DNA from 3 places in the Streptomyces sp. AM25 genome. Region 3 is predicted to be linked to each of the others. Evidence: riboswitches for the same ligand, from Rfam matches in the RefSeq annotation. Region 3 holds a riboswitch; each other region holds the start of a gene.
The links. Region 3 has a riboswitch for cyclic di-AMP ahead of ACLHRZ_RS09395 (M23 family metallopeptidase). Riboswitches for the same ligand answer to the same signal wherever they lie in the genome.
Positions count from the first base shown of each region.

Region 1: it holds a riboswitch for cyclic di-AMP, as region 3 does, so the genes downstream of both, ACLHRZ_RS39635 (C40 family peptidase) here and ACLHRZ_RS09395 (M23 family metallopeptidase) in region 3, are expected to answer to the same signal.
Region 2: it holds a riboswitch for cyclic di-AMP, as region 3 does, so the genes downstream of both, ACLHRZ_RS40405 (transglycosylase family protein) here and ACLHRZ_RS09395 (M23 family metallopeptidase) in region 3, are expected to answer to the same signal.

Region 1 covers NZ_JBKIWN010000137.1:339-9,510, reverse strand. The annotation lists gene ACLHRZ_RS39675 (class I SAM-dependent methyltransferase) at 51-737, opposite strand; gene bioD (dethiobiotin synthase) at 882-1,673, opposite strand; gene ACLHRZ_RS39665 (adenosylmethionine--8-amino-7-oxononanoate transaminase) at 1,689-2,993, opposite strand; gene bioB (biotin synthase BioB) at 2,986-4,140, opposite strand; gene ACLHRZ_RS39655 (8-amino-7-oxononanoate synthase) at 4,289-5,449, shown strand; gene ACLHRZ_RS39650 (DUF397 domain-containing protein) at 5,466-5,669, opposite strand; gene ACLHRZ_RS39645 (helix-turn-helix domain-containing protein) at 5,680-6,561, opposite strand; gene ACLHRZ_RS39640 (ATP-binding protein) at 6,841-7,269, shown strand; gene ACLHRZ_RS39635 (C40 family peptidase) at 7,325-7,798, opposite strand; cyclic di-AMP (ydaO/yuaA leader) riboswitch at 7,802-7,991, opposite strand; gene ACLHRZ_RS39630 (hypothetical protein) at 8,273-8,584, opposite strand; gene ACLHRZ_RS39625 (ATP-dependent Clp protease proteolytic subunit) at 8,590-9,172, opposite strand, start outside.
Region 2 covers NZ_JBKIWN010000138.1:136,447-145,665, forward strand. The annotation lists gene ACLHRZ_RS40375 (DUF2079 domain-containing protein) at 1-487, opposite strand, end outside; gene ACLHRZ_RS40380 (SurA N-terminal domain-containing protein) at 653-1,270, shown strand; gene ACLHRZ_RS40385 (nucleoside triphosphate pyrophosphohydrolase) at 1,305-2,285, shown strand; gene ACLHRZ_RS40390 (DUF6479 family protein) at 2,423-2,836, shown strand; gene ACLHRZ_RS40395 (cytochrome P450 family protein) at 2,859-4,139, shown strand; gene ACLHRZ_RS40400 (LysM peptidoglycan-binding domain-containing protein) at 4,252-5,292, shown strand; cyclic di-AMP (ydaO/yuaA leader) riboswitch at 5,554-5,732, shown strand; gene ACLHRZ_RS40405 (transglycosylase family protein) at 5,736-6,488, shown strand; gene eno (phosphopyruvate hydratase) at 6,753-8,042, shown strand; gene ACLHRZ_RS40415 (FtsB family cell division protein) at 8,176-8,646, shown strand; gene ACLHRZ_RS40420 (DUF501 domain-containing protein) at 8,709-9,219, shown strand, end outside.
Region 3 covers NZ_JBKIWN010000006.1:96,352-105,570, reverse strand. The annotation lists gene ACLHRZ_RS09400 (GntR family transcriptional regulator) at 1-432, opposite strand, end outside; gene ACLHRZ_RS09395 (M23 family metallopeptidase) at 572-1,375, opposite strand; cyclic di-AMP (ydaO/yuaA leader) riboswitch at 1,390-1,545, opposite strand; gene ACLHRZ_RS09390 (M16 family metallopeptidase) at 1,751-3,118, opposite strand; gene ACLHRZ_RS09385 (M16 family metallopeptidase) at 3,163-4,524, opposite strand; gene ACLHRZ_RS09380 (DNA gyrase/topoisomerase IV subunit A) at 4,751-7,207, shown strand; gene ACLHRZ_RS09375 (CobW family GTP-binding protein) at 7,259-8,314, opposite strand; gene ACLHRZ_RS09370 (citrate synthase/methylcitrate synthase) at 8,344-9,219, opposite strand, start outside.

The DNA.
Region 1 (9,172 bases), on a different contig from region 3:
TCTTGGGGGAGGATACCTCAGTGGATCTTCGTGGTGCTCATGACCCGGATTCAGCGCCGCGGTTCGGGCTCCGCGGGCCGCACGGCGGTGCCGAGGAAGCACGGCGAGGACGGTGTGGGCACCCGGGTCTGCGGGACTTTCAGGCGGCGGTATCCCGTCAGTTCGAAACCCGCCTCGGAGATCGCCGCCAGCGGGTCCCGGGAGGTGTGGCAGCCGCCGAAGAGCAGCGGCCAGACGGTGCGGTCGAGCCCCCGCTGCACGGAGGCCAGCGCCGGGCCCTCGGCCAGGCCGTGCTCGAAGAACCGCAGTTGGCCGCCCGGCCGCAGCACCCGGCGCAGTTCCGCCAGCGACCGCCGCACGTCCCGCACCGAGCACAGCACCAGGGAGACCACCGCCGCGTCGAACGCCTCGCTCTTGACGGGCAGCGCCTCCGCCGCACCCGGCACCACATCCACCGGCACGCCGGCCCGGACCGCGGCCTCGGCCGCCATCAGCCGCAGTCGGCGCTCCGGTTCGATGGCCACCACCTCCGAGACGGATCCGGGGTAGTGGGCGAAGTTGAGCCCGTTCCCGGCGCCGATCTCGATCACCCGGCCCGAGAGCCCCGTCAGCAGTTCGTCCCGGTGTGCACCGATCCCGGCCCGCTCGTCCACGATCGGGCTGAACTTTCCGTAGAACCGTGCGAATACGGGGTGGTGCACGGCGTCGTGCGGCGTTCTCGTGTTGCGGAGCGGCATGGCACAACCCCTTCCCGGGGAACGACGGCTATCGCGATTGTTCCCCCGGGCGGCACCGTCGGCACCGTCGGCGCGCCGCAATGTCCCGTGCTGCCGGGGCAGTTGTGCAGGAAGGGAAGTGTGGGGCGGACGGTGCCGGAACCCTCAGTTCCGCAGTGCGGCCGCGAACCGGGCCGCGTCCCAGGTGCCGTCGAGCTCCGGGGCCAGCCAGCCCGGTGCCGCCGCCCGGAACTCCTCCGGGGCCATCCCGCCCGCTCCCTCGGGGACGGCGCCGGCCAGCGGGGCGTCCGCCACCGCGGGGAAGTCCGCGACGTTGCAGCGCACGGCCAGGCCGGGCTCGGCGGGCCAGCTGCCGATGACGACGCCCGCGCAGCGCAGGCCCCTCGCCCGCAGCGCCTCCGCGGTGAGCTGGGTGACGTTGAGCGTGCCCAGGCCCGCCCGGGCCACCACCAGTACCGGTGCGTCCAGCAGCTTCGCCGCGTCCGCGAGGGTGCTGCCCACGTCGTCGAGGTGCACGAGCAGTCCGCCCGCGCCCTCGACCAGGACCAGGTCGTGGGTCCGCGCAAGCTCCTCCGCAGTTTGCGCGATCTCCGCCGGCCGCACCGGCTCCCGGCCCGCCCGGCGGGCCGCCGTGTTGGGCGCCAACGGCTCGGGGAATCGGGCCAGTTCGGCGCCCGTCACCGGTCCCGCCAGGCGCTCGACCTCCGCGACGTCCCCGGGCTCGCCGGGGGCCACGCCGGTCTGCGCGGGCTTGAGTACGGCCACGGTGCGGCCCTTTGCCCGGGCTGCGGCGGCAATCGCTGCCGTCGTCACTGTTTTGCCGATCTCTGTGCCCGTTCCCGAGACGATCAGTACCGACATCGGATGTCTCCTTTCCTCGACCCGCGCCCCGAAGGGGCGCGGGGAACTGCGCGACCGGCCACCGCCGGCCCGCAGCCGAAGTACTGCGGTTCAGCCCTCCCGCGCGACAGCGCGTACCGCGGCGCAGATGCGTGCCACGTCCTCGTCCCCGCTGACGTACGGCGGCATGGTGTAGACGAGATCGCGGAACGGCCGCAGCCACACGCCCTCGCGCACCGCGGCGCGGGTGGCCGCCGCCATGTCCACCTCGTGGTCGAGCTGGACCACGCCGACGGCCCCGAGCACCCGGACGTCCCGGACCCCGGGCAGTCCGGCCGCCTCCGCGAGGCCGTCCCGCAGGCCGGTCTCGATGCGCTTGACCTCCGTCCGCCAGTCCTGCTGCAGCAGCAGGTCCAGGGAGGCGTTGGCCACCGCCGCCGCGAGCGGATTGGCCATGAACGTCGGGCCGTGCGCCAGCACCGGCACCTCGCCCTGCGAGATGCCGTCGGCCACCCGCGGGGTGCACAGCGTCGCCGCCATCGACAGATAGCCGCCGGTCAACGCCTTGCCGAGGCACATCACATCGGGGGTGACCCCCGCGTGCTCCGCCGCGAACAGGGCGCCGGTGCGCCCGAATCCGGTGGCGATCTCGTCGAACACCAGCAGGACGCCGTGCTCGTCGCACAGTTCGCGCAGCACCCGCAGATAGGCGGGGGAGTGGAAGCGCATCCCGCCGGCGCCCTGCACCACGGGCTCCACGATCACCGCGGCCAGCTCATGGGCGTGACGCTCCATCAGCTCGCGCAGGTGTGCCGCGTACGCCGGGTCGGCCCCGGCGTCGAAGCCGGCCGGCGGCGCGTCCGCGAACACCTGCCGCGGCAGCGCCCCCGACCACAGCTCGTGCATCCCGCCGTCCGGGTCGCACACGGCCATCGGCTGCCAGGTGTCCCCGTGGTACCCGCCGCGCCAGGTCATCAGGCGGCGCTTGGCGGGCCGCCCGACGGAACGCCAGTACTGCAGGCACATCTTGACGGCGACCTCGACCGCCACCGAGCCGGAGTCGGAGAGGAAGACGTGCTCGAGCCCTTCCGGCGCGATCTCCACCAGCCGGGCGGCCAGCCGCACGGCGGGCTCGTGGGTGAGCCCGCCGAACATCACATGACTCATCCGCCCCAACTGTGCCTGGACGGCCTCGTTGAGCGCCGGGTGGTTGTAGCCGTGCACGGCGGCCCACCACGACGACATCCCGTCCACCAGCTCGTCCGCACCGTGCACCGGCTGCGCCAGCCGCAGCCGCACGCCGGACGCCGACTCCACGATCAGCGGCTCCTGGCGGCCCGGCATCGGGCCGTAGGGGTGCCAGACGTGCTGCCGGTCGAGGGCGAGCAGCTGCTCGGGAGCGAGGGGCTCAGGCATTGGGCGGCAGGTCCGTTCCCGCGCCCCGGCGGCGCACGGCGACCAGGTCGGTGCGGGCCTCGTCGGGCTCGGCCTGCGCCGCCGGATCCGTGCCGCCGTCGCCGCACGGGCCGCAGCTCCCGCCGCCGCAGCCCGCGGCGTCGGAGCGGTGGGCGGGCAGCGTGGTGGTGTCCATGTCCTCCACCTCGAAGCCCGCGTCCGCGATCATCGCCAGGTCGGCCCTGCCCTCCTGGCCCTCGCTGGTCAGGTAGTCGCCGAGGAAGATCGAGTTGGCCAGGTGCAGGGCCAGCGGCTGCAGCGAGCGCAGGTGGATCTCCCGGCCGCCCGCCAGGCGCACCTCGGCGTCCGGGTGGACGAACCGCACCATCGCCAGGATGCGCAGCGCGCGCTGCGGGGTGAGGTTCCACTCCTTGGCCAGCGGCGTCCCCTCGAAGGGGATGAGGAAGTTGACCGGCACGGAGTCGACGTTCAGCTCGCGCAGCGAGAAGACCACGTCGACGAGGTCCTCGTCGGTCTCGCCCATGCCGGAGATCAGCCCGGAGCAGGCGGACATGCCCGCCTCCTGCGTCTTGCGCACGGTGTCCACGCGGTCGGCGTAGGTGTGCGTGGTGGTGATCTCGGCGTACGTGGCCTCGGAGGTGTTGAGGTTGTTGCTGTAGGCGTACACGCCCGCGTCGCGCAGCCGCTCCGCCTGGCCCTCGGAGAGCAGGCCGAGGCAGGCGCACACCTCGACGCCCTCGTTCTGCTCCTTGATCGCCTCGATGGTCTTCGAGACCCGGTCGATGTCCCGGTCCGTCGGCCCGCGGCCGCTGGCGACCAGGCACACCCGCTTGGCGCCGCCGGCCACCCCCGCGGCCGCCGCCTTCGAGGCGTCCTCGGGCTTCAGCCAGGTGTACTTGAGGATCCCGGTCTCGGAGCCGAGCCGCTGGGAGCAGTACGAGCAGTCCTCGGGGCAGAGCCCGGACTTGAGGTTGACGAGGTAGTTGAGCTTCACCCGCCGCCCGAACCACTTGCGGCGCACCCTGCCCGCCGCCGCCACCACATCGAGCAGTTCGTCGTCGGAGGTCGCCAGCACGGCGAGGGCCTCTTCGCGGGTCGGCAGCTCGCGCCGCAACCCCTTCTCCACCAGCGTGTTCAGCAGGTCCATGGCGAAGATCCTTGCTCACGCCACCCGTTCCGGCCAAGGAGAGATCGCACAAGACGGGCGGATTCACGTGTGTGTATCACCACATCCCGCGACAGGCCCCCCGGCGGCTACCTTGCGGTGCAAACCCACTTCGGCACCGAGGACGCACATGCAGCGAGCAGACCGGGACCCGTTCCACTGGATCGACGCCCAGCACGAGCGGCTGCGGGCCGCGGGGCTGGTGCGGACCCTGCGGCCCCGGCAGCCGGGTGCGTCCCTCACCGACCTCGCGGGCAACGACTACCTGGGCCTGTCCCGGCACCCCGAGGTCACCGGGGCGGCGGCGGAGGCGGCCCGGGTGTGGGGCGCGGGGGCCACCGGCTCCCGGCTGGTGACCGGCAGCACCGGGCTGCACGCGCGGCTGGAGGAGGAACTGGCGGAGTTCTGCGGCTTCGAGGCGGCGCTGGTCTTCTCCTCGGGCTACGCCGCGAACCTGGCCGCCGTCACCGCGCTGTCCGGGCCGGTCGGCAGCGGCACGCTGCTGGTCTCGGACGAGGGCAACCACGCCTCGCTCATCGACGGCTGCCGGCTGGCGCGCGCGGAGAAGGCGGTCGTCCCGCACGCGGACCCCGAGGCGGTCCGCAAGACCCTCGCCGCGCACGACGGCCGGGCCCTCGCCGTCACGGACTCCGTCTTCTCGGTGGACGGGGACGCGGCCCCGCTGCCCGCCCTCGCCGGGGCGTGCCGGGAGGCCGGCGCCGCCCTGCTCGTCGACGACGCGCACGGGTTCGGCGTCCTGGGCGAGGGCGGCCGGGGCGCGGTGCACGCGGCGGGGCTCGCGGGCGCGCCGGACGTCGTCACCACGGTCACCCTGTCGAAGTCGCTGGGCAGCCAGGGCGGTGCCGTGCTCGGCCCGGCCCGGGTCATCGCCCACCTCGTCAGCACCGCGCGCACCTTCATCTTCGACACCGGCCTCGCCCCCGCGGCGGCCGGCGCCGCGCTGGCCGCCCTCGGGGTGCTGCGCCGGGAGCCGGAACGCGCGCACCGGGTACGGGCCGTGGCCCGGGAGCTCCACAGCAGGGTGACGGAGGCCGGGCTCAGGGCGGTGCGGCCGGACGCGGCGGTGGTCTCGGTGCAGACCCCGTCGCCGGAGGCGGCCGTGCAATGGGCGGCGGACTGCCGGGAGGCCGGGCTCGTGGTCGGGTGCTTCCGGCCGCCGTCCGTGCCCGACGGCGTCTCGCGGCTGCGGCTGACCGCCCGGGCGGACCTGTCGGAGGCGGAGGTCGCCCGGGCGGCCGGAACGGTCGTGGGGACCGCTCCAGTGGTCTGAACCCCCTTGGCAGTGGTCAGAGTTCGAGGAGGCCCCCGCCGTTCGTGCCCCGGACGAAGGAGGTCCAGGCGGCGGGGGTGAACAGCAGGGCCGGGGCCGTCGTCCGCTGCGCATCGCGCACGGCGAGGAGACCCGGGCCGACCGTGGCCGTTTCGACGCAGTTGTTCATTCCGGTGCTGTAGCTGCTGCGGTGCCAGTCCGAAGGGTCCGAGGGGCACATGATGAACTCCTTACCCACCACCGACGCCGATCCCGGCGATCCCGGCGATGAAATCCAACGAGTTCTCGTGCGAGAGGGCGTGCGCCCGGAGTGTGGTGAAGGCGGAGCCGTACGCCCGGAGGTCTTCTTTCCGCTCCAGATAGAGGCTACTCGTCAAGTGGTCCAGAACAACCACGTCCAGATCGGCAATGCGCGGGAATGAGAAGATAACGAAAGGCCCGGTGATGCCGATATGGTTGGCCCGGGAGAACGGCAGCACATGCAGCCGCACATGCGGAAGCGAACCCGTGCGCAGCAACTGCCGCAACTGCTCCGCCATGACCTCCGGTCCGCCCACCTCGTGCCGCAGCACCGCCTCGTCGAGCACCGCGCACAACTCCAGCGGCTTCTCCCCGCGCAGCACCGACTGCCGCGCCAGCCGCACCTGTACCAGCTCCGCCACCCGCTGCTCCGGGGGATCGCCGAGCGCCGCCCGGGTCACGGCCCGTGCGTAGGCAGCGGTCTGCAACAGCCCCGGCACCACCGTCGTCTCCAGGGTGCGCGCCCCCGACGCCTCCGACTCCAGGCTGATGAAGTCGAGATAGGCGGCCGGCAGCCGGTCGCGGTAGGCGTACCACCAGCCGCGCCGGGCCCCTGCCGCATCCGCCGACCCCGCACCGCACAGCGCCCCCAGCAGCGCCCGCAGCTCGGGGTCCGAGACGCGGTACGCATCCAGCAGCCGGGCCACGTCCGACGGCTTCACGCCACTGCTGCCCGTCTCGATCCGGCTCACCTTCGACTGGTGCCAGCCGACCGCTCCCGCGGCCTCCCGGCTGGTCATCCCCGTCAGTTCGCGCTGGCGTCGCAGCTCGGCACCGAGCTTGCGGCGGCGCACCGCGGGTCCGTATCGCAATTCAGCCATCCCTCCCCGCGCCCGGCCGTGGTGAGACCTTCACGCCACGGTCACTGCGCTCTTCCTTCACATGCCGGAGTCACGGGACCAGTGTGGTTCCAAATCCGGTCTCTCGTAGCAGAGTTCACCGCTTCGAGCGACAGATATATGCATATCCCGGTGGATCGCTCCCATCCCGACGGTTATCAGTGGCAGGCTGTCACGGAGAGCCGCCGGTTCCGTTCCCGACTTCCTGCACAATGCGGTCGGAGCCCGTCCCGGCGGGAAAGGGACAGCGCCATGGCAGACCACCAGGAAGCAACCGTCACTCTGCCGAGCGCCCCCGCCTCGGTCTCCACGGCCCGCCACTATGTCGCGGACGTGCTCGCGGAATGGGGGCTCCCGGACGGCTCCGACGCCGCCTACGCGGTGCGGCTGATCGTCTCCGAACTCGTCACCAACGCCGTGCAGCACACCCGGGGCCAGTCGCCCACCTTCACCGTGGACGTCCGGCTGGAGCGGGAGGAGGAGCTGAGCATCGGCGTCACGGACAGCCACCCGCGCCACCCGCGGCGGCTGCCCGCCGCCGTTCAGCAGGACAACGGCCGGGGCATGGCCATCGTCCGCGCCCTCACCGCCGAGCGCGGCGGCCGGTTCGCCGTCACCCCCACCTCCGACGGGGGAAAGACCGTGTGGATCCGCCTGCCGTGGACCGCGTCCGCCGCCTGAGCCGGGTGATCCGGAGTCCGGGGGCGCGCCCGCGGTGCGCGCCCCCGGAGTGCGGTCAGTCGTCGACCCGGCCGTACCAGACGTTCTTGGTCCAGATGTGTTCGAGGCGGACCACCGAGCCGGTGTGCGGGGCATGCAGGATCCTGCCGCCCCCGACGTAGATGCCCACGTGGTAGACGTAGCCGCCGTGGTGGAAGAAGACCAGGTCACCGGGTTCACGGACCGAAGCGGGAATGTGCTCCGTGCGGTTGTACTGGTCCTCGGCGGTGCGCGGCAGCTGTTTGCCGGCGTGTTTGAAGGAGTAGAGGGTCAGCCCCGAGCAGTCGAAGCGGTACGGTCCCGTCGCGCCCCACTGGTAGGGGGCGCCGGCTTTGGACTCCGCGATCTGCAGGGCCCGGTCGGAGGTGGTCGAGGCGTTGGCCTTGTCGACACCGCCGGGCAGGAACATCGTGGCCCCGACTGCAGCGAGGGTCAGGGCCGATGCGGTTTTGCCCCTCGACAGCCTTGAAGGACGTTTGTGCGCGCCCATGCCATACCCTTCGTCAGCCGCCTGTGAAGGATGACCTGTCGGGTTCGGGCAGGCGAAGAATGCCCGGCCGCCTGAGCGGCTTCACCCCAAGGGACGGTCCCGCCGTCCCGTCGTGCCCGGGTCCTCCATCCCTGCCGGTGCACTCGTGTCGACCGGTCGCCCGGGCGGCGGCAGGGTTCGGCGTCCGCCCGGACCGCCCCGCCGTGGTGGCGGGGTCTTGTCGTCGGAGGGATCTTGGCGCAGTGGTGACGGCCACGCCGAGCGGAAACCGTGCTATGTGAGCCTCGTCACCTCTGGGCAATTCCGGTGGACGCGGGGCGGTTTGACCATGGCGGAAATTCCGTGCTGAGTCCGTCACCTGCAGTGCGGTGGCGCCCGCGAGCGCGACGTGCGCGCGGTGATCGGAATGATCACCGCCGCCCGTCTACGGTTCCCTACGCCGTCGGCGGGAAATGGGGTCCTGAAGGTTTTCGCTCATCCGCTCGCCCCCGCGGGCGGCAACATCACTTTCTGTGCCCGACGTTCACCGTCCAGGACCCGCAACGCCTGTGCCAGCGTGCCCGAATGCACCTCACGTTCGCCCCGCTCGTACATCAGGGCGAGGGCGTCCCGCAGTCCGGTGGCCGCGACCACGAGCGTCTGCGCGGCTCGTAGCCCGCCGTACGTGTGGCGCGTGCGCGATGGATTGATCCGGCCGAGGAGATCCAGTACTTCCAGATAACGGTCCACGACGTCGCCCTCGGCCCGGGTGAGCGCGGGCAGCGGCGGCAGCTCCGGCGGCCACATCCGCCTCACCTGTCCCAGGCCCGCGCGGACTGCCGGTCGCGGTTCTCGACGACGTGGTCGACCAGGCCGTAGCCGACGGCGCCCGCGGCGTCGAAGACGGTCGTGCGGTCGGTGTCCCGCCGGATCCGCTCCTCGCTCTGCCCGGTGTGCAGCGCCAGCATCGCCACCATGATGTCACGGTGGCGCTGCAACTCCTCGGCATGCAGGGTCAGATCGGAGGGCTGTCCCTCGACGGGCTCGGGGAGGCCGGGCTCGTGGACGACGAACCGCGCGTGCGGCAGCGCCAGCCGCAGCCCCGGGGTGCCGGCCGCGCACAGCACGGCCGCGGCGGCCCCGGCCTGGCCGAGGCAGACGGTCTCGATGTCGCAGCCGATGAAGCGCATGGTGTCGTAGACGGCGCACATGGCGGGGAAGGAGCCGCCGGGCGAGTTGACGTACAGGGAGATGCTGCGCTCGGGCGCCGCGTGTTCGAGGTGCGTGAGCTGTGCGATGACGTCGTTGGCCGCCGTGTCGTCGATCGGCGTGCCGAGCATGATGATCCGCTCGGAGAGCAGCTTGGAATAGGGGTCGAGCGTCCGCGTGCCGTCG
Region 2 (9,219 bases), on a different contig from region 3:
CGATCTCGTGGAAGTCGAAGTCGACCGCCCGCTGCACGCCCCACGACAGCCCGTACGCCACCCCGATCGCGAGGCCGCGCCCGCGGCCCAGCAGGTGCGCGGCGAGCCGGGTCACCGGAACCGTGGACAGGGCGAACAGCAGGGCCTGGACGACCAGGAGGGTCACGGGGCTCGGGAAGACCCGGTAGAAGGGGGCGATCAGCGCGGTGACGGGGCTGAAGTGGTCGCCGAGGATGTTGGTGCCGGGCCCCTTGAGGTCGGCTATCGGTGCGCCGAGGCGGGCGTATCCCTGTATCGCCTGCTCGAAGATGCCCAGGTCCCAGGACATGGTGAGCATGCGGAGGTGCCGGCTCAGCGACAGCACGGTGTAGAGGACGAAGAAGACGCCGCCGACCCAGTGCGGGTCGAGCCGGGGGGCGCGCAGGGCGGTACGGGCCGCGGATGTGCCGCGCTGCCGTGCCGGGGCCGTGGCCGCTGCCGGTTCCATGGGGGGCTTGTCCTCTCTGTACCGCTGCACCGTGAATGTCGAAAAGATACGCGAAACGGCTCTCCCGGTTCTCCTGCGGAGACGGCCCACGGACCGGGCCGGTTCGCCTACCATCGATCAACGCCCGATCGTTGTGCCCGCCCGTACCCCTTCCCGGGAGGCTTCATGATCCGCCGCAGGACCGCGCTGGCCGTCTCCGCCGCCGCGCTGCTCACCGCGTCCCCTCTGCTCACCGCCTGCGGCTCGGCCCCGCATCCGGGTGCCGCGGCCGTCGTGGGCAAGGACAGGATCACCGTCTCGCAGCTGCAGAGCCAGGTGAACGACGTACGGGACGCGCAGCAGTCCTCCCCGCAGGGCCGGCAGATGCTGGCGGACAGCGCCCGCCTCGGCCAGGACACCCTGGTCCGGCTCATCCAGTACCGGATCATCGAGCAGGCCGGCGAGGACAACGGCGTGCAGGTCACCCGTGCCGAGGTCCAGGAGCAGCGCGCCAAGGTCGAGAAGGCCAACGGCGGTGCGGACGCGGTCGAGAGCAGGTTCCTCGCGCTCGGCATCGCCCCCGGCCAGATCGACCAGGCGCTGACCATGGACCTGGTCCGCAGCAAGCTGGACGCCAAGCTGGGGGCCGCGCGGACCAACGACGTCCTGATGCGGACCTCCGACTCCCTGCACGTCGACGTCAATCCGCGCTACGGCGCCTGGGACGCGAAGCGCGGCACCGCGCGGCCCGCCCAGGAACCCTGGCTGCGGCCCACCACGACCGCGCCCGAACAGCCGGCCTGAGCCCGGGCGGCCGGTACGGCATAGGCTCGTCCGTGTGAACGCCTCCACGGACTCCGCCGGCCGCATCGTCCTCCTCACCACCAGCCACCGGGTCGCCCCGGGGCTGCTGTCCTGGCCCGCGTGGCAGGCGCTGCGCGAGGCCGGGCGGGTGCTGTGCGCCGACCCCGCCCACCCGCAGCTGCCGTATCTGCGGGAGGCCGGGGTCGAGATCGAACAGGCCGAGGCCGATGCCCGCGAGCTCGTCGACCACTGCGTGCGCGAGCGGTGCACCGCCGTCGTGATCACCTCGGCCGAGGGCGAGTCCGCCCTCACCGACGGCCTCGCCCGGCTGGCCGGCTCCGGGCGCGAGACCATGCCCGCCCTGGAGCTGCTCCCCGGCTCCTACGACCTGCCGGGCGCCCGGCTGCTGGACCTGGTCCAGGTCATGGACCGGATCCGGGCCGCCTGCCCGTGGAGCGGCATACGGACCCACGAGGACCTGGCCAAGTACGGGCTGGAGGAGATGTACGAGCTCCTGGAGGCGATCGAGACCGGGGACCGGGAGGCGCTGCGCGAGGAACTCGGCGACGTCCTGCTCCAGGTGGTCTTCCACGCCCGCATCGCCCAGGACGACCCGGACGAGCCGTTCTCCGTCGACGACGTCGCGGGCACGATCGTCGACAAGCTCATCCACCGCCACCCGCACGTCTTCGGCGAGGAGACCGCCGAGACGCCGGAGGAGGTCAAGGCGCACTGGATGCGGACGAAGGCGGCGGAGAAGCGCCGGGAGTCCGTCACCGAGGGCGTGCCGCTGGACCAGCCGGCGCTGGCGCTGGCCGCGAAGCTGGCGTCGCGGGTGCGGCACGAGGGTCTGGACGTCGCCCTTCCGGTGGGCGACGGCATCGGGTACGAACTGCTGGCCCTTGCGGTGCGGGCCGAGTCCGAGGGCGTCGAGCCGGAGACGGCGCTGCGGGCTGCGGCCCGGACCTATCGGGATGCGGTACTTGCCGCGGAGCGGGACGCCGAGCGGCGCTAGCGCGGTACGCACCGCCCCGTCAGGGGCGCGGGGAACTGCGCGAGCAACCGAGGACGGCCCGCAGCCGACGAACGACCCGTTCATCCGTTCGGCCCAGCCATGGTCATGGCCGGACGGCCAGGGGGTACTCCGGTTCCATGGAACTCGCTCTCCCCGCCTACCTCGGCGGCATCGCCCCCTTCGTCGTAGGGCTCATCGTCGTCATCCTGCTGATCGTCGCGGTGGCGTACGGAATGCGGAAGCGCGACGAGGAGCCGCCACCGCCGTCGGCGCCCCAGCGGCGCATGGGGGCCTGGACGACGCCGGAGGAACGGGATCACCCCAGGACCCCCGAGCACGGCCCGGGCCATGACGACGACGCGGACGCGGTCGGCTACGTCCGCGAGCACCGCGAGCCGGACCGGCTGCAGACGGAGGCCGACGGCGAGCGCGTGCTGCCGCACGAGATCCGCAACCCGGGCAGCCACCCGGAGGAGCCCTCCGAGGAGGACAAGAAGTGGCGCCCGGGCGGCAGCGGCTCCTTCGGCAGCGGGGGCGCCGGCGCCCGCTGACGGCCCCGGTACGGTCGGGACCGTGCACCAGAACGACACGCCCCTCGCCCCCGACCTCTTCACCTGGGAGTTCGCCGCCGACCCCTACCCGGCGTACGCCTGGCTCCGCGACCACTCCCCGGTCCACCGCACCACCCTCCCCAGCGGGGTGGAGGCCTGGCTCGTCACCCGGTACGCCGACGCCCGCCAGGCCCTCGCCGACCAGCGGCTCTCGAAGAACCCGGTGCACCACTCCGAGCAGGCCGCCCACGGCAAGGGCAAGACCGGCATCCCGGGCGAGCGCAGTGCCAACCTCATGACGCACCTGCTCAACATCGACCCCCCGGACCACACCCGGCTCCGCCGTCTCGTCTCCAAGGCGTTCACACCCCGGCGCGTGGCGGAGTTCGCCCCGCGCGTGCAGGAGCTCACCGACCGCCTCATCGACGCCATGCTCGATAAACACGGCGCAAAGAGGGGGGAGGCCGACCTCATCCACGAGTTCGCCTTCCCGCTCCCCATCTACGCGATCTGCGACATGCTCGGCGTCCCGCCCGAGGACCAGGACGACTTCCGCGACTGGGCGGGCATGATGATTCGCCACGGCGGCGGCCCGCGCGGCGGGGTGGCCCGCTCCGTGAAGAAAATGCGGGGCTATCTCGCGGAGTTGATCCACCGTAAGCGCAACGAACCGGGTGAAGACCTCATTTCTGGACTGATCCGGGCAAGCGACCACGGCGAGCACCTCACCGAGAACGAGGCCGCCGCCATGGCCTTCATCCTGTTGTTTGCCGGTTTCGAAACAACTGTGAACCTGATCGGTAACGGAACCTACGCCCTGCTGCGCAACCCGGATCAGCGCGAACGCCTGCAAATCGCCCTCGCGGAGGGCGACGAGAGCCTGCTCGCCACCGGGGTCGAGGAACTCCTGCGCTACGACGGCCCGGTGGAGCTGGCCACCTGGCGCTTCGCCACCGAAGCGCTGACGCTGGGCGGGCAGCGCATCGCGGAGGGCGACCCGGTGCTGGTCGTGCTGGCCGCCGCCGACCGTGACCCGGAGCGGTTCGCCGACCCGGACACCCTCGACCTCGCGCGGCGCGACAACCAGCACCTCGGGTACGGGCACGGGATCCACTACTGCCTGGGGGCGCCGCTGGCGCGGCTGGAGGGGCAGACGGCGCTCGCGACGCTGCTGCGCCGCCTGCCCGACCTGCGGCTGGCCGCCGATCCGGAGGACCTGCGCTGGCGCGGCGGGCTCATCATGCGCGGACTGCGCACACTGCCCGTGGAGTTCACCCCGGAGGCGCCGTCCGGCACGGGATGACGCTCGGTCAACTGGCGTGACCCCGGCGTGACCTCGGATACACCGGCTTGTGACTGCCGGAGGGCGTCGCTATGTTCGACGACCAATCAGCCCCGAGACGAGAGGCCCACGCATGCGCGCAGGCAACGGAAGACATCGCCGCCCCCGTCAGGCACCCGCGATCGTGGTCGCAGCGGGGGTGACGGGCTCGGCGCTCGCCATGCCGCTGCTGGCCGCCACCGGCGCATCCGCGGCCGACGCCGGCACATGGGACCAGGTCGCCCAGTGCGAGAGCGGCGGGACCTGGAGCGCGGCCGGCGGGGGCGGACTCGGGATCTCGCAGGACGCGTGGGAGCAGAACGGCGGCCGTGCGTACGCCCCGCGCCCCGATCTCGCCAGCCGCTCCCAGCAGATAGCCGTCGCCGAGAGCATGCTCGACGGCCAGGGCCCCGGCGCGTGGGGCGGCTGCGGCGCGGGCGCGGGCCTGTCCCGCGGGAGCAAGGTGCCGCAGGTGGACCCGGGCGCCACCCAGACCCCGGCCCCCAAGGCGCCCGCGCCGGAGCGCACGACTCCGCCGGTGCACGAGCCGACGCCCTCAGCGTCGTCCGACGGCGCGTCCGGGGACGCGAAGCCGGCGCCCGGCACGGCCACGCCCGGTGGTTCCGCTTCCACGAGCCCGGCGACCCCGTCGCCCTCGCCCTCCGACGACACCGCGTCGCACGGCAGGCACCGCAAGGACGACCCCGCCCCGGCCCCGTCGACGGGCTCCACGGCGCCCTCCGGCAAGCCCTCGGACACCCCGTCCGGCACGCCGTCCACGGATCCCGCGCACCCGCACCCGTCCCTGCCCGGCACCCCGTCGGACGCCCCGTCCGGCATCCCCTCGGACGCCCCCGGCAACACGGACACCACCACCCCCGGCGGCGGCAAGCACCGTGCGCAGCCGCCCCGCTCCGACGACGGCGGGCGTGTTTCGCGCGGCAGTTCGGATGCCCGCACCGGCGGCCCCACCGACCACGACTACACCGTGCGTCCCGGTGACAACCTGTCAGCCATCGCGGAAGACCATTCGGTGAAGGGCGGTTGGCACTCGTTGTACGAGAACAATCAAAAGGTTGTCGGAAGCGATCCCGACCTCATTCAGCCTGGTCAGCGCCTCGATCTGGGGCAGTAGTGCGGCAGTTCGGGTCGAATGTCCGTTCACGCGGGAAAATGAGACAAGGGTCTCGTTGACTTCCGGCTGGACGGCCTCGGTCCGTTCTTCACGTACCGCCTCCCACCTGCGGAAACATTGGGTTCCCAGGGGTAACTGCAGTCAGTGGTGGCTGAAAAGAGGGGTTTGAACCCGTCGGCCGCCTGTGTTTACCGTCATCACCGCTCGCCACCGCGAGCACCACGGCCGTCACGCCGAATCCTGCCGACGGCCGCGGGAACCGTCGCGCAAGCGCCGTAGGCAGGAGCGGGGGAACCAAGGTAGGTCGCCGCAACGGCCGCCGGTGCAGACCGGAAGCCGGAGCGGCTTGGGGTGAAGCCTGGTGCGCGCAAGCCACTGGGCCGGGCAAACTCACAGCCCGAACCCGACAGCTCACCTCGTAGGCGCCGGTGAGGAAACGACTCATGTCCAAGGGCAAGCATCGCCGTCCGTCCAAGGCCGTCCGCATCGTCACGCTCGCCGGGGTCACCGGCGTCGCCGTTGCCGCCCCGCTGATGGTCGCAACCTCCGCCAACGCCGCTTCGGTGTCCACCTGGGACAAGGTCGCCCAGTGCGAGTCCGGTGGCGACTGGTCGATCAACACCGGTAACGGTTACTACGGCGGCCTGCAGTTCTCGAACTCCTCCTGGGCAGCCGCGGGCGGCACCAAGTACGCCGCGCGCGCCGACCTCGCCTCCAAGAGCCAGCAGATCGCCGTCGCCGAGAAGCTGCTCGCCATGCAGGGCCCGGGCGCCTGGGGCTGCGCCGGCGCCGGCAACCTGAGCTCGGGCGGCGCCAAGGCCGACGTCGACCCCTCGGACTCCGGCTCCTCGTCGAAGTCCTCGAAGTCCTCGAAGTCCGAGCGCAACACCTGGTCGGGCAAGAGCCACGCCGACCGCAGCGAGCGCCAGGCCGCCCCGAAGCACGCCAAGCCGCAGACCTCCGACGACGACTCGTCCGACGAGACCCCGGCGAAGCAGTACGCGCCGAAGCACGCCGCCCCGAAGGAGATCAAGACGGGCGACGGCGAGTACACCGTCAAGGAAGGCGACACCCTCGGCACGATCGCCGACACCCAGAAGGTCAAGGGCGGCTGGGAGAAGCTCTTCGAGCGCAACAAGGACGTCGTCGACAACGCCGACCTGATCTTCCCGGGCCAGAAGCTGCACCTCAGCTGAGCAGCCTCGTAGCCCAGCGGACCGCCCCGCTCCGATGCGTCCTCCCCCCGAGCCGCATCGGAGCGGGGCTCCGCCGTTCCGGAGTCCTGCAGGATCACGACCTGCAAGATCACGTCCCCGCTGGGCGAACGCACCGGCCATTCGCCCCGTGATCTCGGCTTTTGTGCCAATTTTCGGTTCGGGTCGCGGGCCGAGGGCAGGCGCAGCCTCCGGGGCCCGTTAGGCTCGTGCTGCAGAACTCCAGCACACACGAAGGAGACCCTCGTGCCGTCCATCGACGTCGTCGTAGCTCGCGAGATCCTCGACTCGCGAGGCAACCCCACGGTCGAGGTCGAGGTCGGCCTCGACGACGGCTCCACGGGCCGTGCCGCCGTGCCGTCCGGCGCCTCCACCGGTGCCTTCGAGGCCATCGAGCTCCGTGACGGCGACCCCAAGCGCTACATGGGCAAGGGCGTCGAGAAGGCCGTCCTGGCCGTCATCGAGCAGATCGGCCCGGAGCTCGTCGGCTACGACGCCACCGAGCAGCGCCTGATCGACCAGGCCATGTTCGACCTGGACGCCACCGACAACAAGGGCTCCCTGGGCGCCAACGCCATCCTGGGCGTCTCCCTGGCCGTCGCGCACGCCGCCTCCGAGGCGTCCGACCTGCCGCTCTTCCGCTACCTCGGCGGCCCGAACGCGCACCTGCTGCCCGTTCCGATGATGAACATCCTGAACGGCGGCTCGCACGCCGACTCCAACGTGGACATCCAGGAGTTCATGATCGCGCCGATCGGCGCCGAGTCCTTCTCCGAGGCCCTGCGCTGGGGCACCGAGGTCTACCACACCCTCAAGAAGGTGCTGAAGGCCAAGGGCCTGGCCACCGGCCTCGGCGACGAGGGCGGCTTCGCCCCCAACCTGGGCTCCAACCGCGAGGCCCTCGACCTCATCCTCGAGGCCGTCAAGGAGGCCGGCTACACCCCCGGCCAGGACATCGCGCTCGCGCTCGACGTGGCCGCCTCCGAGTTCTACAAGGACGGCGTCTACAAGTTCGAGGGCAAGGACCGTACCGCGGCCGAGATGACCGAGTACTACGCCGAGCTCGTCGAGGCGTACCCGCTCGTCTCCATCGAGGACCCGCTGTTCGAGGACGACTGGGCCGGCTGGAAGACCATCACCGACAAGCTCGGCACCAAGGTCCAGCTCGTCGGCGACGACCTGTTCGTCACCAACCCCGAGCGCCTCGCCCGCGGCATCGAGGAGGGCAGCGCCAACGCCCTGCTGGTCAAGGTCAACCAGATCGGTTCGCTGACCGAGACCCTCGACGCGGTCGAGATGGCCCAGCGCAACGGCTTCAAGTGCATGATGTCCCACCGCTCCGGCGAGACCGAGGACGTCACCATCGCCGACCTGGCCGTCGCCACCAACTGCGGCCAGATCAAGACCGGTGCCCCGGCCCGCTCCGAGCGCGTCGCCAAGTACAACCAGCTGCTGCGCATCGAGGAGATCCTCGACGACGCCGCGGTGTACGCGGGTCGCAGCGCCTTTCCGCGGTTTCGCTCTGCGAACCAGTAGGCACAGCGCTCTGCGAACCAGTAGGCACAGCAAGGGCTGACACTCAAAGCCTCTAGCCTCACCCCGTCCTCGGCCACGGTCCCGTACCGTGGCCGGGGACGGCTTTGCGTAACCAGACCATGGGGAGGCTTACGTGGCGGCGGAACGGTCCTCCACCGCGACCAGGCTCAGGGCGCTCGGCACCGCGCTCGTACAGGGGCCGACCGCCGCCCGGGTCAACCGCGCGCGGACGCCCCGGCGCAGCCGGCTCACCGGGCGGGCGGCGCTCCTGGCGCTCGTCGTCTGCTCCCTCGTCGTCGCGCTCGCGTACCCCATGCGGCAGTGGGTCACCCAGCGCACCGAGATCGCCGACCAGCGGCGGCAGTCGGAGCGGGCCCGGCAGCAGGTCAAACAGCTGACCGAGGAGAAGGCCCGGCTGGAGGACCCGGCGTACGTGGAGCAGCAGGCGCGCGAGCACCTGCACTACGTGCGCCCCGGGGAGACCGGCTTCACCGTGCTGGACGGCGGCGGTGCCACGAAGCGGCCCAAGGACCAGGGCGCCGCCGACCGCCCCTGGTACAGCAACCTCTGGGACGGGGTCGACTCGGCGGACGCCACGCGCTGACGCCGCCCCGTATCCTCGGCCCCTGGCCTTCCCTTCCGAGAACCCCGAGCACGAGCGAGCACATGGACACCCCTCCTCCCCAGACCGAGCCCACCGAGCCGAACGCCGCGGACATCGAGGCGTTCCAGCAGCAGCTCGGCCGCCCGCCGCGCGGCCTGCGGGCCATCGCCCACCGCTGCCCCTGCGGCAACCCGGACGTCGTCGAGACCGCACCGCGGCTGGAGGACGGCACGCCGTTCCCGACGCTCTACTACCTGACGTGCCCGAAGGCGGCCTCCGCCATCGGCACGCTGGAGGCGGGGGGAGTCATGAAGGAGATGACCGCACGCCTGCAGAGCGACCCGGAGCTCGCGGCCGCGTACCGTGCGGCGCACGAGGACTACATCGCGCGGCGCGACGCCATCGAGGTGCTGGAGGGCTTCCCGAGCGCGGGCGGCATGCCGGACCGCGTCAAGTGCCTGCACGTCCTCGTCGGCCACTCCCTGGCCGCCGGCCCCGGCGTGAACCCCCTGGGCGACGAGGCCATCGCCATGCTCCCGGAGTGGTGGCGCAAGGGGCCGTGTGTGACGCCGT
Region 3 (9,219 bases):
GGTTTCGTCGAACCAGTCGGCCAGCGGCCGCAGTTCGCCGGTGCGCCCGGCGCGCGCCCGCTCCTGGCCGAGGCGCACGAGGCCGCGCAGCACCTTCAGATGCGCCTCCGTGCGGCGCTGTGCGGCCCGCGCGGCGCCCAACGGCTCCAGCAGGGCCCGTACTTCGAGCAGGTCGGCGGCCTCCTGGGCGGTCGGCTCGGCCACGCACGCCCCCGCGTGCCGGCGGGTGGTCACGAAGCCTTCGGAGGCCAGCGTGCGCAGGGCTTCGCGCACGGGGACCCGGGAGACGCCGTAACGGCGGGCGAGGAGTTCCTCGATGAGCCGGCTGCCGGGCGGGAAGACGCCGGAAACGATGTCGTCGCGGATCGCGGTGCAGACCGCATGCGTGGAAACACGGCCGCCCTCGCGCGTCCCTCCGCCGTCATCGTTCATGTCCGGCGACTCTATGGCAATCGCATCCGGTTTCCGATGGCACCGCCGTCGCCATGGATGTGTTTTGGCCAGCCGGACTGCACACAACGCAGAGGACCCCGGCCGGAGCCGGGGTCCCTGAAGTCTGCGGAGCGGGCCGTTACAGGCTGACGCCGTGGGCGCGCAGGTAGGCGACCGGGTCGATGTCCGAGCCGTAGGTCGGGGCCGTACGGGCCTCGAAGTGCAGGTGCGGTCCGGTGACGTTGCCGGTCGCGCCGGAGAGGCCGATCTGCTCGCCGGCGGAGACCGTCTGGCCGACGGAGACGCCGATGGACGACAGGTGACCGTACTGGGTGTACGTGCCGTCGTTCATCTTGATGACGATGTTGTTGCCGTAGGCGCCGCCCCAGCCCGCCTCGACGATGGTGCCCGAGCCCACGGCGTGCACCGAAGTGCCGGACTCCGCATGGAAGTCGACGCCGGTGTGGCTGCCGGAGGACCACAGGCCGCTGGAGGCCTTGTACGCGGTGGAGACGTAGGAGCCGTCGATCGGGATCACGAAGAGGTTGAGGCGCTTGCGCTCCTCCTCGCGGGCGGCGCGCTCCTTCTCGGCACGCTCGGCGTCGGCCTTGCGCTGGGCCTCCTCGGCGCGCTTCTTGGCCTCGGCGGCGCGCTGCTTGGCGTCCTTCTCGGCCTGGTGCCGGACGTTGGCCTCGTCCGCCGCGCTGCGCTGCGTCTGGGCCTGGGCGTCGACGTTGCCGGAGATGGCGTCGCTCATCACGATGGCCTGGGTGAGGCCCGTGTCCTCGGTGCGGTGCGCCTCGTCCGCGGCGGCCATCGCCGGTGCGGCGAAACCTGCGACCACGCCGCCTGCGGTGAGGGTGGCTATGCCCGCGAGATTGGCGCCGGAACGGACGGCGCGGCTCGGACGGCGGTGCTTCCCGGTGGGACGGGTGAACGCCATGCTGCGGCTTTTTCCTTTCCTTCCTTCTCGCCTACCGGGTTAGCTGACGGGTTCGGAGCAGGAAGGTCTCCTACGGCTCCCTCGCGAGAGGGACCCGATTCACCCCAAGGGAACGGTGGTTCCCCGGCTCCCCTGGCTCGCGCCGTACGGGGACTCGGCGATGGCGGTCCGGGAGCCGCGGTTGCGGTTCCGGCCTGACGGACTGCCGCCCCGACGCTAATCGCCGTCAGATTCGAACGGCAAACAGAAGCAGGGTTTTATGACGTACGCCACATCGTCACCGTGGAACCTCTGCCTGAAATTGGACATAAGGGAGGCGTGTAAGTCCCTGCGGGCCCACACGCCTCCCTCGCTGCGGCTATTCCTGACGAACCGTCAGGCGGAGATCACGGTCACCTCGCCGATGCCCAGCGCCCGGACCGGCTCCTCGATCTGCGCAGCGTCGCCGACGAGAACGGTCACCAGACGGTCGGCCGGGAAGGCGCTCACGACGGCCGCCGTGGCCTCCACCGTGCCGGTGTCCGCGAGACGTTCGTACAGCCGCGCCTGGAAGTCGTCCGGCAGGTGCTGCTCGACCTGGTCCGCCAGCGTGCCCGCGACGGCGGCCGCCGTCTCGAACTTGAGCGGTGCGACGCCGACGAGGTTCTGCACGGCCGCGTCCCGCTCGGCCTCCGTCAGGCCCTCCGCCGCGAGGGTGCGCAGCACCGTCCAGAGGTCCTCCAGCGCGGGGCCGGTGTTGGGGGTGTCCACCGAGCCGCTGATGGCGAGCATGGCGGCGCCCGTCCCGTCCGGCCCCGAGCGCAGTACCTGGCCGAAGGCGCGCACGCCGTAGGTGTAGCCCTTCTCCTCGCGCAGGACGCGGTCCAGGCGGGAGGTGAGGGTGCCGCCGAGGCAGTAGGTGCCGAGCACCTGGGCCGGCCAGACGCGGTCGTGCCGGTCCGGGCCGGTGCGGCCGATGAGCAGCTGGGTCTGGACGGCGCCGGGGCGGTCCACGATCACCACGCGGCCGGTGTCGTCCCCCGCGACCGGCGGCACGGGCCGGGGCGCGGCGGCGGCGCCCGTCCAGGCGCCGAGGGTGTCGGCGAGGGCCTGGCCGAGGTCGACGCCGGTGAAGTCGCCGACGACCACGACGGTGGCGGCGGCCGGGCGCACGTGGGCCTCGTAGAAGGCGCGCACGGCGGCGGCGTCGATGCGCTCGACGGTCTCCTGGGTGCCCTGGCGGGGCCGGGACATCCGGGAGCCGGCCGGGAAGAGCTCCGCGGAGAGCGCCATGGCGGCCCGGCGGGCGGGGTTGGCCAGCTCGTGCGGGATCTCGTCCAGGCGGTTGCCCACGAGCCGCTCGACCTCGTCGTCGGGGAAGGCCGGGGCGCGCAGGGCGTCGGCGAGCAGGCCGAGGGCCTTGGCCAGCCGGGAGGCGGGGACCTCCAGGGAGAGCCGGACGCCGGGGTGGTCGGCGTGCGAGTCCAACGTGGCGCCGCAGCGCTCCAGTTCGGCCGTGAACTCCTCGGCACTGAGCTTGTCGGTGCCCTCGGAGAAGGCGCGGGCCATGATGGTGGCCACGCCGTCGAGGCCCTCGGGCTCGGCGTCCAGGGGCGCGTCCAGGTTCACCTCGACGGCGACGACCTGCTGGCCCGGGCGGTGACAGCGCAGCACCGTCAGGCCGTTGGGCAGCGCCTCGCGCTCGGGGGCGGGGAAGGCCCAGGGGGTCGCCTTGCCCGGCGCGGGCCGGGGGTGGAACTCCATCGTGGGTGCTGCGGTGTCCGTGCCGTTCGCGGCTGCGGTGTCGCTCACCGGTCCGTCTCGCTTTCGGTTGCGGGTGCGTCTGCGGTCTCGTCTGCCTCGCCGCCGGCCTGGCCGGTGGGCTCGTAGACGAGCACGGCGCGGTTCTGCGGGTGCAGCCGGGCCTTGGCGACCGCCTGCACCTCCTCGGGGGTGATCTCCAGGACGCGCTGCACGGCGGTCAGGGCGAGCTGCGGGTCGCCGAACAGCACGGCGAAACGGCACAGTTCGTCGGCCCGGCCGCTGACGGTGGCCAGCCGGTCCAGCCACTCGCGCTCCAGCTGGGCCTGCGCGCGCTCCATCTCCTCCGGGGTCGGCCCCTCCAGGGCGAAGCGGGCGAGCTCCTCGTCGACGGCCGACTCGATCGCGGGCACCTCGACGCCGCCGGAGGCCTTGACGTCCAGCCAGCCGAGCGAGGGCGCACCGGCCAGCCGCAGGATGCCGAAGCCGGCGGCGACGGCCGAGCGGTCGTGCCGCACCAGGCGGTTGTGCAGGCGGGAGGACTCGCCGCCGCCCAGGATGGTCAGCGCCAGGTCGGCGGCGTCGCACTCGCGCGTGCCGTCGTGCGGCAGCCGGTAGGCGGCCATCAGCGCGCGGGCGGGGACCTCCTCCACCACCACCTGGCGCACTTCCTCGCCGATGGTGTCGGGCAGGGCGCCGTCGCGCGGGGGCTGCTTGCCGTCGTGCGACGGGATGGAGCCGAAGTACTTCTCGATCCAGGCGAGCGTCTGCTCCGGGTCGATGTCGCCGACGACCGTCAGCACGGCGTTGCCGGGCGCGTAGTACGTGCGGAAGAACGCGCGGGCGTCCTCCAGGGAGGCGGCGTCCAGATCGGCCATGGAGCCGATGGGCGTGTGGTGGTAGGGGTGGCCCTCGGGGTAGGCCAGGGCCGTCAGCTTCTCGAACGCCGTGCCGTAGGGCACGTTGTCGTAGCGCTGGCGGCGCTCGTTCTTGACGACGTCGCGCTGGTTCTCCATGGACTCGTCGTCCAGGGCGGTCAGCAGCGAGCCCATCCGGTCGGCCTCCAGCCACAGGGCCAGCTCGACCTGGTGGGCGGGCATGGTCTCGAAGTAGTTGGTGCGCTCGAAGCTGGTGGTGCCGTTGAGCGAGCCGCCCGCGTTCTGCACCAGCTCGAAGTGGCCGTTGCCCTGGACCTGGGCGGAGCCCTGGAACATGAGGTGCTCGAAGAGGTGGGCGAGGCCGGTGCGGCCCTTGACCTCGTGGCGCGAGCCGACGTCGTACCAGAGGCAGACGGCGGCGACCGGGGTCAGATGATCCTCGGAGAGCACCACCCGCAGGCCGTTGGCCAGGCGGTGCTCGGTCGCTTTCAGGCCGCCGGAACCGGCCTGTTGCGTGGCCGTGTGACCCATGGGCATGTACGTCCCTTCGATTGCTCGAAAATCCCGCGGTGCCTCGCGGCGGCGCGCGTGATGAACAGTCCTGTCACTGTATGCAAGCGCGTCGGCTTCTGGCGAAGTTCCCGGACCGCTCACTCCCTGCGGACGGGTCGCGGTCGGCGTTGTCGGTGGCGCGGTCCACAATGGTCGGCGTCAGCACACCCGCCCCGGCAAACCGATCGAAGGAGCCGCAGCCGCGATGGCCCGCCGCAGCACGAAGACCCCGCCGCCGGAAGAGTTCGAGGAGCGCATCCTCGACATCGACGTCGTCGACGAGATGCAGGGCTCCTTCCTCGAGTACGCCTACTCCGTCATCTACTCCCGCGCCCTGCCCGACGCCCGCGACGGGCTCAAGCCCGTCCAGCGCCGCATTCTCTTCCAGATGAACGAGATGGGCCTGCGCCCCGAGCGGGGCCACGTGAAGTGCGCCCGCGTCGTCGGCGAAGTGATGGGCAAGCTCCACCCGCACGGCGACGCCTCGATCTACGACGCCCTGGTGCGCATGGCGCAGCCCTTCTCGATGCGGCTGCCCCTGGTCGACGGCCACGGCAACTTCGGTTCGCTGGGCAACGACGACCCGCCCGCGGCCATGCGGTACACCGAGGCCCGCATGGCGGCGCCCTCGTCGCTGATGACGGAGTCGATCGACGAGGACACCGTCGATTTCGCGCCGAACTACGACGGCAGCGAGCAGGAGCCCGTCGCCCTCCCCGCCGCCTACCCCAACCTGCTGGTCAACGGCTCGTCCGGGATCGCGGTCGGCATGGCGACGAACATGCCCCCGCACAATCTGGGCGAAGTGGTCGCCGCCGCCCGGCACCTGATCAAGCACCCGGGCGCCGACCTCGACACCCTGATGAAGTTCATCCCCGGTCCGGACCTGCCCACCGGCGGCCGGATCGTGGGCCTGAGCGGCATCCGCGACGCGTACGAGACGGGCCGCGGCACGTTCAAGATGCGCGCGACGGTCGCCGTGGAGAACGTGACCGCCCGCCGCAAGGGCCTGGTCGTCACCGAACTGCCCTTCGCGGTCGGCCCGGAGAAGGTCATCTCCAAGATCAAGGACCTGGTCGGCTCCAAGCGGCTCCAGGGCGTCGCCGACGTGAAGGACCTCACCGACCGCGCCCACGGCCTGCGGCTGGTCATCGAGGTCAAGAACGGCTTCAACCCCGAGGCCGTGCTGGAGCAGCTCTACAAGCTGACGCCGATGGAGGAGTCCTTCGGCATCAACAACGTGGCGCTGGTCGACGGCCAGCCGCTGACGCTGGGCCTCAAGGAGCTCCTGGAGGTCTACGTCGACCACCGCTTCGAGGTGGTCCGCCGGCGCAGCGAGTTCCGGCGCGGCAAGCGGCGCGACCGGCTGCACCTGGTCGAGGGCCTGCTGGTGGCGCTCATCGACATCGACGAGGTCATCAGAATCATTCGATCGAGCGAGAACGCCGCGGAGGCGAAGGCCTCACTCATCGAACGTTTCTCGCTCTCCGAGGTGCAGACCCAGTACATCCTCGACACTCCGCTTCGCCGTCTGACCAAGTTCGACCGGGTCGAGCTGGAGGCGGAGCGGGACAGGCTCAACCGCGAGATCCAGGAGCTCACCGAGATCCTGGAGTCCGACGCCGAGCTGCGCAAGCTGGTCTCCGCCGAACTGGCCGACGTGGCCAAGAAGTTCGGCACCGACCGGCGCACGGTGCTGCTGGAGTCGGCGGGGGCGCCGGTGGCCGCGGTGCCGCTGCAGGTGGCGGACGACCCGTGCCGGATCCTGCTCTCCTCCACGGGCCTGCTGGCCCGTACGGCCACGGGCGAGCCGTTCGCGGGCGCCGAGGAGGCCAGGCGCGTCAAGCACGACGTGATCGCCTCGGCGGTTCCGGCGACGGCCCTGGGCGAGGTCGGCGTCGTCACCTCGACCGGCCGGCTGCTGCGGCTGCGGGTCATCGACATGCCGCAGCTGCCGGAGACGGCGGCCGCGCCGAACCTGTCGGGCGGGGCCCCGGTCTCCGAGTTCCTGTCCCTGGAGGACGGCGAGCGGGTGGTGTGCCTGACCACGCTGGACGAATCCTCGCCCGGCCTGGCGATCGGCACGGAGCAGGGCGTCGTCAAGCGCGTGGTCCCCGACTACCCGGCGAACAAGGACGAGCTGGAGGTCATCACCCTCAAGGACGGTGACAGCATCATCGGCGCGGTCGAACTGCGCACGGGCGAGGAGGATCTGGTCTTCCTCACCGACGACGCCCAGCTGCTGCGCTACCAGGCCTCCCAGGTCCGGCCGCAGGGCCGTCCGGCGGGCGGCATGGCGGGCATCAAGCTGTCGTCCGGCGCGAAGGTCATCTCGTTCACGGCCGTCGACCCCGCGGAGGACGCGGTGGTGTTCACGGTGGCCGGCGCCCGCGGCGGCCTGCCCGGCGCGGCCTCGATGGGCTCGGCGAAGCTGACGCCGTTCGACCAGTACCCGCGCAAGGGGCGGGCGACGGGCGGCGTGCGCTGTCAGCGCTTCCTCAAGGGCGAGGACTGCCTGGTCCTGGCCTGGGCTGGCACCACACCGGCCCGCGCCGCGCAGGCGGGCGGCGTCCCGGCCGAGCTGCCGCCCCTCGACCCGCGCCGCGACGGCTCGGGCGTCCCCCTCCCGAAGCCGGTGATCTCGGTGGCGGGGCCGGTGTAGGTTCTCCGCGAATTCCCGCGCCCCGCAAGGGGCGCGGGCAACTACGACGAATCAGGACTGCGCGTACCGCAGAACCCCCCACATACTGTGGGCGTCCTGCGGTACGTCCCCCCGGCACGCATCGAGCCGCTCCCGCAGGGCCCCGGCATCGATCCCCCGCCCGATCATCACCAACTGCGTGACACGCTTCTCCCCGCGCGGCCACGGCGACGGGTAGAAGCGCAGAAAGTCGCCCACGGCGTGAACGGCGAAGCGCTGCCGGTGACCGGGTATGCCGAAATAGACGAAGCCCTTGATCCGGTAGAGCCCCTCCGGCCTGCTGTCGAGGAACTCCATCAGCCGGCGCGGGTTCACGGGCTCGTCGGAGACGAACTCCACGCTCTCGTAGGCCGCGTGGAGGTGACCGTGGTGATCATGCCCGTGGTCCCCGTGGCCCCCGTCGTCCCCGTGGTCTCCGTGGCAGAGGTCCTCGAAGGACAGCTGGCGGACCGCCTCCAAGTGCTCCTCGCGCGGCTTGCGGTCGAAGAGCAGCCCGGGGTCGACGCGCCCGTAGGAGGCCGGGACGACGGGCGTCCCGGGGCTCATCTCCCCCAGCGTCTCCAGGAGCCGGTCACGGGCCTCGTCGGCCACCCGGTCGGCCTTGTTGAGGACCACGAGGTCGGCGATGGCCACGTGCCGGTCGAGCTCCGGGTGGGTGGCCCGGGTGCGCTCGAACTCCGCCGCGTCGACCACCTCGACCAGGCCGCCGTAGACGATGTTCCGGTTCTCGCTGGCGAGGATCATGCGGATGAGCTCCTGCGGCTCGGCCAGTCCGCTGGCCTCGATGACGATGACGTCGAGGCGGGCGGACGGGCGGGCCAGCTTCTCCAGGAATCCGTCCAGTTCGCTGGTGTCCACGGCGCAGCACAGGCAGCCGTTGCCGAGCGAGACCATGGAGTCGACCTGGCCGGCGATGCTCATGGCATCGATCTCGATCTTGCCGAAGTCGTTGACGACGGCGCCGATCCGGCTGCCCCCGCTTCTGCTCAGCAGGTGGTTGAGCAGGGTGGTCTTGCCCGATCCCAGAAATCCTGCGAGCACGATGACCGGGATCTGTCGCTTGGCCACGGGGGCGCCTCCTCGTCGTGCGGGCGTCGTCAGCCGAGCACGGCGGGCACCGGCTGCGGCGGGGGCGGGCCGACGTAGCGGGCCGCCGGGCGGATGATCTTCGAGTCCTCCGCCTGCTCCAGGATATTGGCGCTCCAGCCGACCATCCGGGCCGCACAGAACGTCGGGGTGAACATCTCCCGGGGCAGTCCGCACAGCTCCATGACCACCCCGGCGTAGAACTCCACGTTGATGTGCAGCTCGCGCCCCGGCTTGAGCTCCGCCAGGATCTCCTCGACCTGCCGTTCGACCTCGACGGCGAACTCCACGAGCGGGCCGCCGAATTCCTGCGCGATGCCGCGCAGCATCCGCGAGCGCGGGTCCTCGGTGCGGTAGACGGGGTGCCCGAAGCCCATGATCCGCCCGCCGGCGAGCACCTGTTCGCGGACCCAGGGGCCGATGCGACCGGGGGTGCCGATGGCGTCCAAAGTGTCCAGGGCCCGGCTGGGGGCGCCGCCGTGCAGCGGGCCGGACAGCGCGCCGACCGCTCCGCACAGACAGGCGGCGAGGTCGGCTCCGGTGGAGGCGATGACGCGGGCGGTGAAGGTCGAGGCGTTGAAGCCGTGGTCGACGGTGGAGATCAGGTACTGCTCGACGGCACGGGCGCGCCGCGCGTCCGGTTCCTCGCCGGTGAGCATGTACAGGTAGTTGGCGGCGTACGGCAGGTCGTCGCGGGGCTCGACGGGCTCCAGGCCGCGGCCCAGCCGGTGCAGCGCGGTGAGCAGGACGGGCACGGCGGCGCAGGCGGCCAGGGCGTCGGTGGAGCGCTCGGCGGGGCCGATGTCGTACAGCGGGCGCATCCCGTGGGCGCCGCCGAGCAGTGAGAGCGCGGCGCGCAGTCCGGCGAGCGGGCCCGCCCCGGCGCA